DNA from 3 places in the Exiguobacterium sp. s78 genome. Region 1 is predicted to be linked to each of the others. Evidence: a T-box and tRNA genes for the amino acid it is inferred to sense, from the RefSeq annotation. Region 1 holds a T-box; the other regions hold tRNA genes.
What was found. A T-box is a leader RNA that pairs with one kind of tRNA and senses whether it is charged. The one in region 1 lies ahead of KNQ18_RS03285 (valine--tRNA ligase), so its partner is inferred to be a tRNA-Val.

Region 1 (5,563 bases):
TTGCATTAAACGAAGACTTGTTCGAAGGGCTCGAAGATGACGTCATGACATCAGAAGAGACGACACCTTCCGCAAAAGCTGTGAACCGGTGAACAAAGCACGATTTGTGTTACAATAGAAAATGCATGGGGCGGACTTGTGCCGCCCCTTTATCATTGTACAGGGGGATTTTAGCATGCGAAAAATCATTGTTGGATCGCGAAGCTCGAAGCTAGCGATGACACAGACGAAATGGGTCATTGACCAGTTGAAACAAGCCGGCGCGCCGTATGAGTTCGAAATCAAGAACATCATCACAAAAGGGGACCGTATTTTGGATGTGACGCTCTCGAAAGTCGGCGGTAAAGGATTATTCGTAAAAGAGATCGAGCAACAGATGATTGACGAAGAAATCGATTTTGCCGTTCACAGCATGAAGGATCTACCTTCTGAATTACCGGACGCTCTCATCATCGGTGCAACACCAGCGCGTGTCGATGCGCGTGATGCCTTGATCACGAAAACAGGCGAAGGTCTTGCTTCCTTGCCGGAAGGTGCGGTTGTCGGCACGAGTAGCTTACGTCGTGGCTCGCAATTGCTAAAACTCCGCCCTGATTTAAAAATCGAATCGATTCGTGGAAACATCGACACACGACTCGATAAATTAAAGAATGGTCCGTTTGACGGGATCCTACTCGCAGCAGCTGGTCTACAACGGATGGGTTGGTCTGAAGACGTCGTCTCGGAATATCTCTCGACAGATGACATGATTCCAGCCGTCGGTCAAGGAATCCTCGGTATCGAATGTCGCGAACATGACCAAGAAGTCCGTGATCTCTTGCACCTGATCCATGATCAGATGACAGAAAAAGTAGCTTACGCAGAGCGCGCTTTCTTAGCTGCGATCGAAGGTAGTTGTCACGTTCCGGTCGGTGGATTTGCAACGATCAACGAAGACATGTCAACGACACTCGTCGGATTCATTGGATCCGTCGATGGAGAGCAAATCCTACTCGAGCGCGAATCAGGTCTAGACCCGATGCAACTCGGTCAAGATGTTGCCGAACGTCTGCTTGCTTCGGGCGGTCGTGAGATTCTCGCGACACTTCCGGATGACTTGTAAGCAGGTACTCTTCACGGGCAGCCGACCACCGACGACCGAGCAGATGGCGCGACTGCGCGCCATCGCGATCGAGTCAGTGCATTATCCTGTCATTGAAACGCGACCGGTTTCGTTTACATTGCCGAAGGGAATTGATTGGCTCATCGTGACGAGTCCGAATGGTGTCCACCGGATTGCTGATGCGTTGCCTGAATTAGCAGAAACGCGTATCGCGGTCGTCGGACGAAAGACGGCAGACGCACTTGCGAAGTACGGTCGAACAGCAGACTTCTGTCCGTCGACCTTTACAGGAGACGCACTCGTCGCAGAACTCGGACCACACTTGTCTGACGGCGATCATATCGTCTTTGCACGAGGGAACCGATCGCGGCAAGCACCGGTCGATCAGTTACGAAACTTGAATCGATATACGGTCGAAGATATCATCACGTATGAAACCGTCACCCGTCGGCTACCTGAAGCACTTGTCAGAACTGCCGCCTATATTGGACTGCAGAGTCCTTCCGCTGTCGAAGCGATTGCTCCATTATCCCCACAGACGACGTTCATCGTCATTGGGACGATTACGGAGCAAGCAGCAAAAGCAGCCGGACTTCAACCGATCCATGTCGCCCGTGAATTCACGGTAGACGGCATGATTGATCGTATCATTGAGGAGGAATCAGCATGAACACATTAGAATACGCACGTCACCGTCGTTTGCGTCATACCGCATCACTCCGGTCACTCGTCCGCGAGAATCAATTGCATAAATCAGATTTGATTTATCCGATCTTCGTCGCTGAAGGCGAAGATATCAAACGCGAAGTCAGCTCGATGCCTGGCGTCTTCAACTTATCACTCGATCACTTGACGGCTGAAATCGAAGAAGTCGTTGCACTTGGAATCGAATCCGTCATCTTATTCGGTGTTCCGCACGACCATTTAAAAGACGAGCAAGGATCAGGTGCGTTTCACGATCATGGGATCGTTCAAGAAGCGACACGTCTCGTTAAGAAGGTTGCACCGCAGCTAACGGTCATTGCCGACACATGCTTATGTGAATATACGTCAACGGGTCACTGCGGTATCGTCGCCGACGGTACGGTTGATAATGATGCATCATTACCGCTCCACGTCAAGACAGCGATCTCGCAAGCACGGGCGGGTGCTGACGTCATCGCTCCATCATCAATGATGGACGGATTCGTCGCAGCGATTCGCCAAGGGTTGGACGAGAATGGCTTCAGCCATATTCCTGTCATGAGCTACGGCGTTAAATATGCGTCTGCTTATTATGGTCCATTCCGTGATGCGGCAAACTCCGCACCAGGAGAAGGCGACCGGAAAGGCTACCAAATGGATCCAGCGAACCGTCGTGAAGCGTTCCGTGAAGCAACAGCGGACGTCGATCAAGGAGCTGACTTCATGATCGTCAAACCAGCGCTCGCTTTCATGGATATCATTCGTGATGTGCGTGAACGAATCGATTTACCGATCGTCGCCTATAACGTATCGGGTGAGTATGCCATGGTGAAAGCAGCAGCCTTGAACGGCTGGATCGACGAAGAACGAATCGTCCTTGAGACGATGCTTGGCTTTAAACGAGCAGGCGCTGATTTAATCATCACCTATTTCGCAAAAGACATTTGTCGTTACCTGGAGGGGTCGAAATGAGCTTAATTAACCAGAACTCAAAATCAAAAGCAGCATTCGAGCGGGCGCTCCCGCTCATGCCGGGTGGCGTCAACAGCCCGGTTCGTGCTTATAAATCGGTCGGGATGACACCGATTTTCGCAGATCATGCGAAAGGATCGAAGCTCTATGATATCGACGGAAAAGAGTATATCGATTACGTCTTGTCATGGGGACCGATGATTCTCGGCCATGCCGATCCAATCGTCACGTCAGCGATCCAAGAACAAGCGACACGTGGCTGGAGCTACGGGACACCAACGGAAATCGAATCAGCGATGGCGGAAGTCGTCATTAGTCGGGTGCCGTCAGTCGAAGTCGTCCGGATGGTCAACTCAGGGACAGAAGCGACGATGGCTGCCCTTCGTCTCGCACGCGGCTATACAGGTCGGACGAAAATCCTCAAATTCGAAGGCTGTTACCATGGTCACGGCGACTCGCTCTTGATCAAAGCAGGGTCAGGTGTCGCGACACTCGGACTACCGGATTCACCAGGCGTTCCGGCGCAAATCGCGAGCATGACGCTGACGGTTCCATATAACGATTTGGACGCTGTCCGGATCGCGTTCGAAAAACACGGCGACGATATCGCTGGTGTCATCGTCGAACCGGCTGCTGGGAACATGGGCTTCGTGCCACCAGAACCAGGCTTCCTCGAAGGCTTAAGGGAGATCACATCGGAAAACGGCGCTTTATTGATCTTTGACGAAGTCATGACCGGTTTCCGTGTCGGATTCCACTGTGCGCAAGGACATTTCGGTGTCACACCGGACATCACATGTCTCGGTAAAGTCATCGGCGGCGGCATGCCAGTCGGGGCTTACGGCGGACGTCGTGACATTATGGAACAGATCGCACCACAAGGTCCAATCTATCAAGCGGGTACATTATCCGGGAACCCACTCGCGATGGCAGCGGGTCTAGCGACATTGACACAATTGAAACCAGAACACTATGCAGAGTTCGACCGGAAAGCGAGCCGTTTGTCAGAAGGCTACCTGAATGCTGCGGCGAAATATAACATTCCGCTGACGACGAACCGCGCAGGCGCGATGTTTGGTGTCTTCTTTACGAATGAACGTGTCACGAACTTCGAAAAAGCGAAAACATCGAACCTTGAGATGTTCCGTTCGTATTATCAAAAGATGGCGGCGCGTGGTGTCTTCTTACCACCGTCACAATTCGAAGGTCTCTTCCTGTCGATCGCCCATACGGACGAAGACATCGAACGGACGATCGAAGCCGTCGAATTGACGTTCCAAGAACTCCAAGTTGAATTTGGTCGTTAAGCAGTTCTTGACGATTACTTGAACTCTCGGCTAAAATGAGTAAAGAAGAAAATGGCAACAGCGATGACGGGAAGAGTAGTCCTGTATTCGTACCGGTGTAGAGAACACATCCTTGGCTGAAAGATGTGACGGGCGAACAGGAGGAAGGTCACCCCACGAGCTGGTATCGTGAGTCTTACGAGCGATATCCGTCCTCCACACGTTACGTGGCTCGAGGGCATCCGATTTTGGATGAACTAAGGTGGTACCGCGGAAAAAAGCAACGGCTTTCTTTCGTCCTTAGCATAGGACGAGAGAAGCCGTTTTTATTATGGACAAAAAGGGAGCGATCAGGATGCAGGAATTATCAATGCCAACGAAGTATGATCCGCAGGCAACGGAAGAAAAATGGTACGACTTTTGGGTGAAAGGTGACTATTTCAAAGCCGATCAGGATCCAGAAAAAGAGCCGTACACGATCGTCATTCCACCACCGAACGTCACAGGTAAATTGCACCTTGGTCACGCGTGGGACACGACGTTACAAGACATGCTGACACGGATGAAGCGGATGCAAGGGTTTGACGTCCTTTATCTACCAGGAATGGACCATGCCGGTATCGCGACGCAAGCAAAAGTCGAACAAAAACTGCGGGCAGAAGGACAATCACGTCTTGAAATGGGTCGTGAGAAATTCCTTGAGCAATCATGGGCATGGAAAGAAGAGTACGCGTCAACGATCCGTGCACAATGGGCAAAACTTGGTCTTGGACTCGATTATTCGCGTGAACGCTTCACGCTCGACGAAGGATTGTCGGAAGCGGTTCAAGAAGTCTTCGTGAAACTTTACGAAAAAGGCTTGATCTACCGCGGCGAATACATCGTTAACTGGGACCCAGCGACGAAAACAGCGATCTCGGATATCGAAGTCATCTACAAGGATATCGAAGGTGCGTTCTATCACTTCAGCTATCCACTAACGGACGGTTCAGGTCACGTTGAACTAGCGACGACACGTCCTGAGACGATGCTCGGTGATACAGCGATCGCCGTGAACCCGAAGGATGAGCGTTATGCTCACCTCGTCGGAAAAACAATCACGTTACCAATCGTTGGTCGCGAGATTCCGATTGTTGCCGATGACTATGTCGACATGGAGTTCGGTACAGGTGTCGTTAAGATTACACCAGCGCACGACCCGAACGACTTCGAAGTCGGTAACCGTCACGAGTTACCACGTGTCCTCGTCATGAATGAAGATGGAACGATGAACGAGAACGCAGGGAAATACGAAGGTATGGATCGCTTCGAATGCCGGAAACAAATCGTTGAAGATTTAAAAGCAGAAGGTGTTCTAATCAAAATCGAACCACACTTGCACTCTGTCGGTCACTCGGAGCGTTCAGACGCGATCGTTGAGCCGTATCTTTCACTCCAATGGTTCGTCAAAATGGAACCACTCGCGCAAAAAGCACTCGAGGAGCAACAAGGACCAGACAAGGTCAACTTCGTTCCACAA
Region 2 (5,563 bases), on a different contig from region 1:
ACCGCAAACACGTAGTTTTTCTCTTAAATGTCTGATATGCGAGTCGATCGTCCGCTCGTCTACAGACGCTTCCGCTCCCCATAACATCGTCGTTAGTTGATCGCGCGTCCAAACACGTCGTGGAGAATCTAAAAATACACCTAACAACTCAAATTCCGTTTTCGTTAACGAAATCTTTTGTTGGAGGTAACTACAACGATAGCTTTCCCGGTCATAGGATAGACCATCATACTGTTGCTGTAATAAAACTTCCATTCGCCCGATCAGTTCCCCTTCTTGAATCGGTTTTGATATGTAATCATTCGCTCCTACTTCTCGTGTCCGAATGATGTCTTCCCGTTGATCCCGAGCCGTAACCATCAAGATCGGGATGTTAGAGTGTTCTCGAATGAGACGACAACATGTCCAGCCATCCATATCCGGCATCATGACATCTAGTAAAATCAGGTCGAATACGTGCTGACGGCAGAGATCAAGAGCTTGTTGCGCAGAATCCACAAGCTGACACGTGTACCCATACGGCTGAATATACAGTTTGAGCAGTTCAAGCATTCTTGGTTCATCATCTACGATCAATACATGCGGCATTTTATTTCTCCTTCCACTGCAGTGTCACTTGTGTTCCATGTCCAAGTTGACTCTTGATGTTCAATTCTGCACCATGTGTCTGAGCAATTGCTTCAACGATGGAGAGTCCGATTCCAGTTCCTCCATGTTTTCGAGAACGAGATGCTTCCGTTCGGTAGAGCCGTTTCGTTACATGAGGTAAAGATTCTGCAGCGATCCCTTCTCCTGTATCTTCGATTTGAATGAAAGCCCCTACTGCGTTGACACCATAACGAACGATAATTTTTCCCGACGTCGTATGTCGCCGTGCATTTTCAATGATATTCACGATCATCTGACGGAGCTGCTGAGCGTCACCCATCACTTCTAATCGCTCACCTTCTATCTCGAACGAAACATTTTCTTGTTCGATGTCTGGACGCATCAATCGTATCACTTGATGAATCAAGTCTTCGACATCGACAGGTTTTCGCTCCATCATAAAAGCATTGGCGTCAATTCGTGCTAACCAAAACAATTGCTCAATCCATTCATTCATTTGCTGACTTTCTTCTCGAATGATCGTAATGTAGCGTTGTTGCTCATCCGGCGTCAACGTTTGGCGTTCGAGAATATCCGCGTATCCCTTTATATATGTCAATGGTGTTCGTAGTTCATGAGATACGGTTGCTAAAAATTCGGATCGTTCCCGATTCAAAAAATCGAGATCTTGTTTTAATTGCTGAATCGAACGCGCCAATTGTCCCAGTTCATCTTTTCGATCAATCGGCAACTCTCCACCTTCCCCATCCAATAGACGCGCTGTCGCTTTTTCCATCTGAATCAACGGACGAGAAATGAGTCGGGTCGTCCAAATACTTGCCGCACCTGCTAATAAAAGCGCTAGCAGACCCACTTGGAGAAACTGCTGTTTCAACGGATCAAGTACGTGATCTACGATTTCTTTAGAAGCGAACATGAAGACATGACCACGATGTTCCCCGTCAATGGTGATGGGACTGTCCGTCATTAAAAAGTCACGCATCGTCACGATTTTTCCTTGTTGACGGTAATCAAAATCCGTATGCTCTAACATGCTCTTCATCTCATTCGACAAAGGTCGTGACGCTTCGAGTTGTTTTCCATCTGCATCAGTGATCACCACAGTAAACGATGAATCTGCTTCCATCATGCTGACATGGCGCATCGTCGTTTGGTCATAGGAATCGACAAGGACATCACGGTGTGTATTTCCTCGGTTCAGTAAACCGTCTACTACTTCCTGCGTTCGTGTTTGAGACAACTGATAATACAATGTCCCAAACAACACACTGCCACAAATTAAAAATGCCGCAAGCACGATTCCTCCGACTGAGTATGAAATACGACGCATGACGATTCCTCCTTTTTCTCTCCACTTTTAGTATAGCTAAAAAAAACGCGATCGACGCAGGCAAACGAAACTGTCACCTCATCTGCACACGATTTGCATATACGCTGGGTATAGTAAAGAAGACTAGTGACTTCAGGAGGGTTTTATATGAAAAAATCATTGACATTAACCGCACTTGCTCTTAGTTCTACGCTTTGGCTCGGTGCATGTGGATCCGCCAATAACGATGGAAGTAATAGTGACTCACACGATATGTCTCATGGAGATATGATGCATTCGAGCGACGGAAAGCTACCATCCGGTTTAAAGGAAGCCAGTGATCCGACTTATCCGAAAGGAAGCAACGTCACGTTGACGACGGATCATATGGACGGTATGGACGGAGCTAAAGCAACGATTGCGGGAGCTTACGATACCGTCGTCTATGCGATCAGTTACAAACCGACTACTGGTGGAAAGATGGTGAAAAATCATAAATGGGTCATTCAGGAAGAACTCGATCCCGTTCCAACTAAACCACTGCAAGTTGGTGATGAAACGACTGTCAAAGCGGATCATATGAAAGGTATGGATGGAGCAAAAGCGACGATTGATGAAGTAAAGGAAACGACGGTCTACATGGTGAACTATGAACCGACGGACGGTGGAGAGATGGTGAAAAACCATAAATGGGTCACAGAGGATGAGATAAAGAAATAATAAAAAAAGCCCGCTTTTCCTATAAAGGAAAAGCGGGCTTTCGGTATGATTCTGACTGGGCTCGAACCAGCGACCTCTACCCTGTCAAGGTAGCGCTCTCCCAGCTGAGCTACAGAATCATGTTTGCAGTACGTTATGTACTTGCTAGGACATGTATTAATATATCAAGAAACTAAAAGGCTGACAAGTCTTTTTCCGAAAAAAAAATAAAAAAATTTAAAATGGGGGAATCAACCCCGCTTCCCCCATTTTGAATGACTTACAGGAAGGTTGATACTCGATCAATCGGTAAACGTAGTGCCGGACGTTTTTTCGCATCTTCAACCGCTTTTCCGACAGCAATTAGCATGACCGGTACATACCGTGACTCGGTGATGAACGTTTCCGCAAAACGTTGATGATCAAATCCACCCATTGCGAGTGTTGATAATCCACGCGCTTCTGCCGCAAGCATCAATTGCATCGCAGCAAGGCTCGCATTCGACATAGCCGCGTCGCGTCCATACGCCTCACTTTGATAAGCGCCTTCTACCTGTGCCTTGATCGAATCAAACAGATCCTCTGTCATGCCACCTGCTTCCACTGCTGGCCCGTACACCGGATTGTAGTTTCGATTAGCTTGAACATCACCTAAGATCGCAATGACTGCTGAAGCCGAAGTGATAGCCGGCTGATTGTATGCGATCGGTGCAAGCTGCTGCTTCGCTTCTTCCGAATGAAAGACCGTGAAATGCCAGTGTTGCAAATTCCAAGCACTCGGCGCGGCTGTCGTCCATTCTAATAGTTCTTCTACTTCCTGTTTTGAAAGCTTGAACGTTTCGTCGTAATGACGAACGGAACGTCTTTCTGTTAAGACACGCATTGTATCAAGTGTTGCCTGTGTCATGTGTAAATCCCCCTTATCATTATCAGATTACTTAGATATCGTAGCATGTCTCTTTTTCATTGTCCTCTATCAGTACTTCAAATGAATTAACTGTTATAAAACAATAGTTGACATTCAATTTCTGTACTAATACAATAAAATCAAGAAAAAGATCATTGCGTTTACTTTGAAGGAGGAAAAACACATGGAACAACCCCTTTACCAAGAAGCATCTGCTGCATTCTATCGTGAGCTTCCCGTCAAGACGTGTGCCCATTGCGGAAAAGAGATGGATGAACAATGTGAATCCTATCAAACGGAATGCGATGAGTGTGCTGTAACAGAACACTAATAACACATGAAACAATCACTTACTTAGTGGTTGTTTTTTTTATTTCTTTTAAACTCTTTCTAAATAAATCGATATTTTTTAGAAAAATTGATTTTCCGTCATCTTTTTGTCATCTGTTTGTTACAAAAGAAACAGTCAGAATGTTACATTATCTGTATATGATATTTTTTGACAAAAGGAGCGACAGACAACGATGGATCCATTTACCTCAAGCCACGCTAGCGAACTCGGTCCACGACCGCGTACAAAAAAAAGAAAGTTTTTCCCTCGATTTTTCTTACTTCTCACACTTGTTTTTCTCGGAGTTGGGGGATATGTCGCTTATCGATACGTTTTTACTCCTGAACAGCAATCCATTACGACAGGTAAATCCATTACTGAAGTACCTGTCGTCAATATGGAAAAAGCACGCGTGGAAAAATGGAATGGTGTGACGAAAAAAGTCGCTTATTTAACATTCGAGGATGGTCCATCCGCATTAACACCGGACTTACTTCGAACATTGGATCAACTTCAGACTCGTGCCACCTTCTTTTATCTCGGATCACAAGTAGATGCTTTTCCGCAAGAAGTCAAAGCTGCTGCTAAAGCTGGACACTATATCGGATTACACGGGGAAACACACGATTACGATACATTGTACGAAAAAGGAAAGTATGTCTCAGAGATGCAAAGTGTTCAGAAGAAAATCCATGAGTTGACGAAGCTAACACCACATTTGACACGACCACCTTATGGCTCTGATCCCGGCATCACGAAAAAAATTGCATCTGCCATTCATTCAGCAGACTTCCGTGTGTGGGACTGGTCAATCGATTCAATGGACTGGTATTACAAAGATAGTGCAAAAGAAGTAGCGAATACGGTCATTCGGCGAGCAGAGCGTCCGTTTGAAATCATACTCTTACATGAACAACCACAAGCCATCAAGGCACTTCCAGCCATTGTTGCCGGACTTCAGAAAAAAGGCTATCAATTCGCGATTTATGATGAAGATTTCCATATTCCGTACAACTTCGCGCAACACTCGAATTTATAAGGAGTTACTATCCAGATGAAAAAAACATTCGTAGCAGTACTGTTCCTGTCGAGCTTTGGACTCGCTGCCTGTTCCAACGATTCACCAGCCTCTCTTCATGAACAGCTAGAGCAACAAGTGAAAGGTGAAGAGAAGGCATTCACGCTAGCTGATCAACGTGCTCGTAAGGATGAAATTTCAGTTAATACGTACCAAGCCGTTCTTGATGCAGGTGCTGAAGAAATCAAACGCTCTCAAAATGAACGAGAGGAATTAGAAGCCTTAAATGACGAACGGCTTGCTTTATTGAAACAAGAAGAAACGTTACGTAAGGAAACGTACGCTGCACTCGATCTTGAAGAATTGAAGGATGCTGTCAACCAACTTGATGGTAAAGCAAAAACAGAAGGAACTGCCTTAGTGACAATCATCAAGGAACGCCAGCAGACATTTCAAACGTTCTCGAAAACGTATCGACAAGCGATGGACGCTGAAAAGAAAGTGCTTTCACGCTTGACGAAAAAACCGGATTTCGTTAAGATTGATGAGTCAACAGCGGATTTAAATCGTTTAACACGGAAAGCTACCGCGTCATTAAAGAAGTGGAATGCGCTGACCGTTCAGTATAATCAAACGAAAACCCAGCTGTATCGTTTGCTCGACACATCAACTCAATAAATCACACAGGTT
Region 3 (5,563 bases), on a different contig from region 1:
CAAACAGGACGGATAAGTTTTCTTTCGTTCCATCCACCGCTTGCTTTAACGGCTCTTCACCAACCTTCTTCGTCTGGTCGGCATAAGCATAGTGCGTCAGGTGCATCGTTTGTTCCTGATGCATGATATTTAAGACACGCGGTAAACGTTCCAAATACTTTTGATTTTCTTGCGTCAACGTATCCGCGATCCATTGATGGTGCTCTTTCGCATGGCGGTAACTATCGGGATATGTCTCCCCATGGATTAAAGCAAGGACACATTCATCATGATTCCCAGAAATCGTTTGAATATCAGGTCGTTGCTTCAATAGATCAATGACTTCATTATGCTCTGGTCCAATGCCGACAAGATCACCGAGACAATAGACGGCATCGATATCTGATTGTTGATCAAGATAGGACAATACCGCACGTAATGCTGATGCATTGCCATGAATATCTGTAAAAAGCATCACTTTCATGTAAACGCCTCCATTGTTGGTACATTAGGATTTCCCGATGATACCGTGAATTCCTGTCAGATTTCAGGAAAAAATAAATTGTCAGAAAATATTGATTATTAATCAAGAGCGTGTTAGGCTTAGAAAAATTCACAGAGAGGGGCACGATCGAATGATTCCGACGCAACAGCCATTTAACCAAGCCGGCCGACTGATTATTCTATGCATGAGGGACTGAAAACTTTTCCGATGATGAAACGGAAATGATTTTTGGGCCCTTCTTTCGATGCATCGAATGAGGCGCCCGCACAGAATGAGTGGCGCCTATCCCAAAAACGGATAGGCTTTTTTCATGGCAAAAAATAGAGATAGATAGAGAGGATGACAACGTTGAAAGAATATGCGATGGATCGAATGGTAAAAGTATCAGCTGGAATGGCAAATGCCGTTCTTGTAACACTCGGTGTCGGACTCCTGATTGAGACGCTCGGAAATCTTCTACATATCCAAATGCTACTGACGATTGGTGGTGTCGCAAAAGTACTACTCGCCCCTGCGCTTGGTGCCGGTATTGCCTTTCAGCTCGGAGGAAACACACTTGTCCTGTTCAGCGCGATGATCGCAGCGACGATTGGTGGTGCCGCTCTTCAATCGACTGCTTCTGGACTCGTTCTTGTACCCGGTCAGCCAATCAGTGCGTTACTCGCAGCTGCTGTCGCTGTATACGTCGGAAAACGCATGACTGGAAAAACGAAATTTGACATGATGGTGATCCCGATGAGTGCTGTCCTTGCTGGTGGCGTGACTGGAATCGGTGCTGCTGCCGTCACGACACCACTCCTTACAAAATTCAGTGCCATGATCACGGCTTCAGTCGAGTCTTCTCCTATTGCTACATCTCTTGTCATTGCACTCATCTTTAGTGTCTTATTGATGTCTCCTGCTTCGTCCGCTGCACTGGCTATCGCTTTGCAACTTGATCCTGTAGCAAGTGCCGCTGCACTGATTGGCTGTTCCGCTCAATTCGTCGGCTTTACGTTGATGGCATACCGTCAGACGGATCCAGGTGGTTTGATTGCTTCATTCTTTGTAACACCTAAAGTACAATTCCCGAATATCGTTAAAAATCCACGTCTTGTCGTTGCACCGTTTCTCGCAGCGATGATTTCAGCTCCTGTCGCGACGCTTCTACTCTCTTTGAAAGTACCGTACGAACTCGCAGGACTTGGATTAAATTCGATGATTGCCCCACTCAATATCTTCGTCAACCAAGGTCCTCAGGCGTTCCTCGTCTTCTTCTTGACTGGTGTCGTTCTACCTGGCGTCTTGACGCTCGTCTTCTATCGATTGACGACCGTCGCAGGGTGGACGAAGCGCGGCGATCTTCATCTCGAAATTCAATAAAACAATTTACCTCCCTTCCAACTATTCCTGATTGATTTCGGGAATAGTTTTTTAACGCAAAAAAATCGCTCCTTCGAAAAGGAACGATTTCGGTATGATTCTGACTGGGCTCGAACCAGCGACCTCTACCCTGTCAAGGTAGCGCTCTCCCAGCTGAGCTACAGAATCATGCTGTGTTGTTACTGGGTATGTTTTTATTATAGCAGCATATCGAAAAGTGTAAAGCCTTTTTCATAAAAAAAATTTATCTTTTTTCAAAAAGATCTTTTTAAATAAAAACAGTTTTAAAGTTGCGGGTTCTATGAGTGTCCTCTACTATGTAAATAAGCACATATAAAAGAAAGGAGCGTTCATATGAACTTTTTAACCCGATTTAGTTTGAAGAACTCGGTTGCTGTCTTCATCATTGCAATCCTATTGATTTTAGGAGGCGTGTATTCCTTCTCACAATTAAAAGTCGATCAGTTCCCAGAAATCGAGTTTCCTCAGATTTCAATCGAAGCGGTTTACCCTGGTGCATCTCCTGACGATGTCGATAAACAAGTCGTCTCAAAGCTTGAAACTTCCCTTAAAGGAATTGAAGGGGCTACCAAGCTAACCAGTTCTTCTTATGAAAGTATCGGTATCTTAAACATCGAATTCCCGTTCGATACCGATATGGATAAGGTCGAACAACAAATCGATGCTGCAATCCAAGATGCGAATCTACCGGAGGAAGCAACGACGAAATTGAATCGTTTGTCATTTGGTTCATTCCCGATCTATAACATCTCTTTCTTTAGTAAGGATGGTAAAGACATCGAAAAAATCCTAAAGGAAGATATCGAACCTGAACTTAATAAGATTCCAGGAATCAACAGCGTTTCGGTTGGTGGCTATAAGGATGATCTCGTTCAAATCACCGTCGATAAGGAGAAAGCGACGGAAGCGGGTCTCTCGCTCTCGAGCATCAAGGAACAAATCAATGGAAAGTATGTCTCGTTCCCATCTGGTCAGCTATCAGAAAACGATTCGAAAATTCCGATTCGCGTTGAGGAAAAACTAGAAAATCTAGATAAACTAAAAAATCTACAATTGACACCTGCTGCAGGTGCGACTAGTTCATCAAGTAACGGTCAAACAGGTGGTTCATCTGCTGGCGGTCCACCACAAGGTGCAACGCAAGGTCCACCAAGTACAACAGGTGGAGCAGCTGCAGATCAGGCGTCTGAACCTGCAGAACCGATTCGCCTAGAGGATATCGCAAAAATCGAAGCCGTCTCACAACAAAGTGAAAAAACGCGTTACGATTTAAAAGATTCCTTATCGATGGCAATCACGAAAAAACAAGATGCCAATACAGTCGAAATCGCAGATGAAGTCACGAAGATTCTCAATAAATATGACGACCAAGTCGACTATACGATTGGGATTGATTCAGCGAAGGATATCGAGGAGTCCGTTGCGACACTCGTCAAAGAAGGATTACTTGGTGCCCTCTTCGCATCACTCGCTGTTCTGTTATTCTTGCGGAATATCCGCGCGACGATCATCGCCATCGTCTCGATTCCATTATCATTACTCATCGCCGCTATCTTCTTGAACTGGCAAAATATCTCCCTGAACATCATGACACTTGGTGGGATGGCTGTTGCAGTCGGTCGTGTTGTCGATGATAGTATCGTTGTCATCGAGAACATCTTCCGGCGCGTCCGAAAATCCGAATCCGGTATGACGGATGAGATCATCGAACAATCGACAAAAGAGATTCTAAAAGCAATCACGTCATCTACGCTGACGACCGTCGTCGTCTTCCTACCGATTGGATTTGTCGGTGGTATTACTGGTAAGTTCTTCTTACCGTTCGCTTTGACGATTATTTTCTCATTACTTGCTTCACTACTCGTTGCGATCACGATCGTACCGATTCTCGCGAAGTTTGCATTCAAGAAGGTACCAGCGGAAGAAAAAGAAGGCGCTCTCCAACGTTGGTATGGCAAGCTGATTGAAAAATCACTCTCGCACAAGGCGATCATCTTGGTCGTATCGTTCATCCTTCTCGGTGGTTCCCTTGCGATCGTACCGCGTCTCGGCTTTACGTTCATTCCGAACGAAGCATCGAAGACCTTGACGGCATCGCTTGAACTTCCGGCTGCCACATCACTTGAAAAAACAAGTGACGTCTCGTTTGAGATGGAAAAAATGTTTGATAAAGAAAAAGCCATTGCTGACGTGACGACTTCTGTCGGAGCGCGTGACTTCACGACAGGCTTACGTCTCGATAATAAAGCAAGTTACTTCTTGAATCTAAAAGACGGTGTAAACGTCGAGAAAACGATCAAGTCACTTGAAACACAGATGGAAGACATCGCTCAAGATGAAAACGTCGATGTCAAAATCAGTGTGGCTGAACTATCAACAGGTGGTCCTCCGTCGAATAACAACGTCGATGTCGACTTGTTCTCGAACGACCTCGAAGCCCTTCAAGAGGCGGCAAAACTCGTCGAGGATAACATGTCGAAAAATAATGATTTGAAATATATCACGAACAACTTCAGCGAAAAACAAAAGCAGTATCTCGTAGAAATCGATCCTGAGAAAGCAAGTGATCGCGGACTATCTGGTTTCCAGATTCTCGGTACCGTTAACGATCAAACGAAGCCAGTTACGGTCGGAACGCTCAATCTCGACAATAAGGATCAAGACGTACAATTATCTTATGAAGAAGGACTCGTCTCGAAAGAAGATCTCGAAGACGTCCAACTCTTCTCAGCAAACGGTCCTGTCGCATTGAAAGATGTCGCGAACGTCAATGAAGTCGAGACTTTCACATCGATTCAGAAACTCGACGGAAAAGTATATGCTCGCGTATCTGGACAAGTCAAAGGAGACGACGTTCAAAACGTATCGAATGCCGTAAAAGCTGACGTCGAAAAAATCGATTTACCAGACGGTGTCTCATTGACAAGTGGTGGCGGAAATGACGATACGGTTGAAATCTTCCAATCACTTGGAATTGCGATCGTCGTTGCAATCGGACTTGTTTACCTGACAATGTTGATTACGTTCGGAAAAGCTCGGATTCCATTCATCATCTTGTCTTCTCTGATCTTTGTTCCGATCGGTTCACTCGTCACGCTCTTCCTTGCGAATGAACCATTGTCTGTCAGTGTCATGATCGGCTTCCTGATGTTGATCGGAATCGTCACCACGAACGCAATCGTTCTCGTAGACCGCATCGGTCAAAACGTCGGACGTGGTATGCCGATTCGCGAATCATTGATTGAAGCTGGTAAAACGCGATTACGCCCAATCCTGATGACCGCATTTGCAACAATCATGGCATTGGTACCACTCGCATTAACCACTTCTTCAGGAACATTGATCTCAAAAGGTCTTGCCTTGACGGTCATCGGTGGATTAACGACCTCTACGTTGTTGACACTTATCATCGTTCCTGTCGTCTATGAATTGTTCTTCTTCAAAAAAGCAAAAAAAGAACGTACGACTAAGTAAATGCACATGAAAGAAGCCTATCGCTTGGATCGCGATAGGCTTCTTTTCATTCTATAAGACCTTACGACTCTAACTGTTCATCCGTTCGTTCCAACGTACCATCATGTTGCGCCACTAATCCGTCGAGGACGGATGGCTCAAACTCTTCACCGATCGCGATAATCCCTGTTTGTCCAGGCGGAATGACACCGAGTGTTCGTTTGAATGTTTCTTGGATTTCTT

Region 2: it has a tRNA-Val gene. The T-box ahead of KNQ18_RS03285 (valine--tRNA ligase) is inferred to sense a tRNA for this amino acid. The anticodon was not compared.
Region 3: it has a tRNA-Val gene. The T-box ahead of KNQ18_RS03285 (valine--tRNA ligase) is inferred to sense a tRNA for this amino acid. The anticodon was not compared.

Annotation. Positions count from the first base shown of each region.
Region 1 covers NZ_JACSNB010000001.1:666,357-671,919, forward strand. Annotated here, with positions in the region: gene hemA (glutamyl-tRNA reductase) at 1-92, shown strand, start outside; gene hemC (hydroxymethylbilane synthase) at 176-1,102, shown strand; gene KNQ18_RS03270 (uroporphyrinogen-III synthase) at 1,092-1,772, shown strand; gene hemB (porphobilinogen synthase) at 1,769-2,758, shown strand; gene hemL (glutamate-1-semialdehyde 2,1-aminomutase) at 2,755-4,065, shown strand; T-box leader at 4,120-4,349, shown strand; gene KNQ18_RS03285 (valine--tRNA ligase) at 4,400-5,563, shown strand, end outside.
Region 2 covers NZ_JACSNB010000004.1:71,736-77,298, reverse strand. Annotated here, with positions in the region: gene KNQ18_RS14815 (response regulator transcription factor) at 1-588, opposite strand, end outside; gene KNQ18_RS14810 (sensor histidine kinase) at 590-1,939, opposite strand; gene KNQ18_RS14805 (YdhK family protein) at 2,087-2,638, shown strand; tRNA gene KNQ18_RS14800 (tRNA-Val) at 2,685-2,757, opposite strand; gene KNQ18_RS14795 (nitroreductase family protein) at 2,898-3,524, opposite strand; gene yhfH (protein YhfH) at 3,709-3,855, shown strand; gene KNQ18_RS14785 (polysaccharide deacetylase family protein) at 4,049-4,894, shown strand; gene KNQ18_RS14780 (YkyA family protein) at 4,910-5,551, shown strand.
Region 3 covers NZ_JACSNB010000004.1:81,479-87,041, reverse strand. Annotated here, with positions in the region: gene KNQ18_RS14860 (metallophosphoesterase family protein) at 1-463, opposite strand, end outside; gene KNQ18_RS14855 (PTS sugar transporter subunit IIC) at 824-1,846, shown strand; tRNA gene KNQ18_RS14850 (tRNA-Val) at 1,942-2,014, opposite strand; gene KNQ18_RS14845 (efflux RND transporter permease subunit) at 2,201-5,341, shown strand; gene KNQ18_RS14840 (hypothetical protein) at 5,403-5,563, opposite strand, start outside.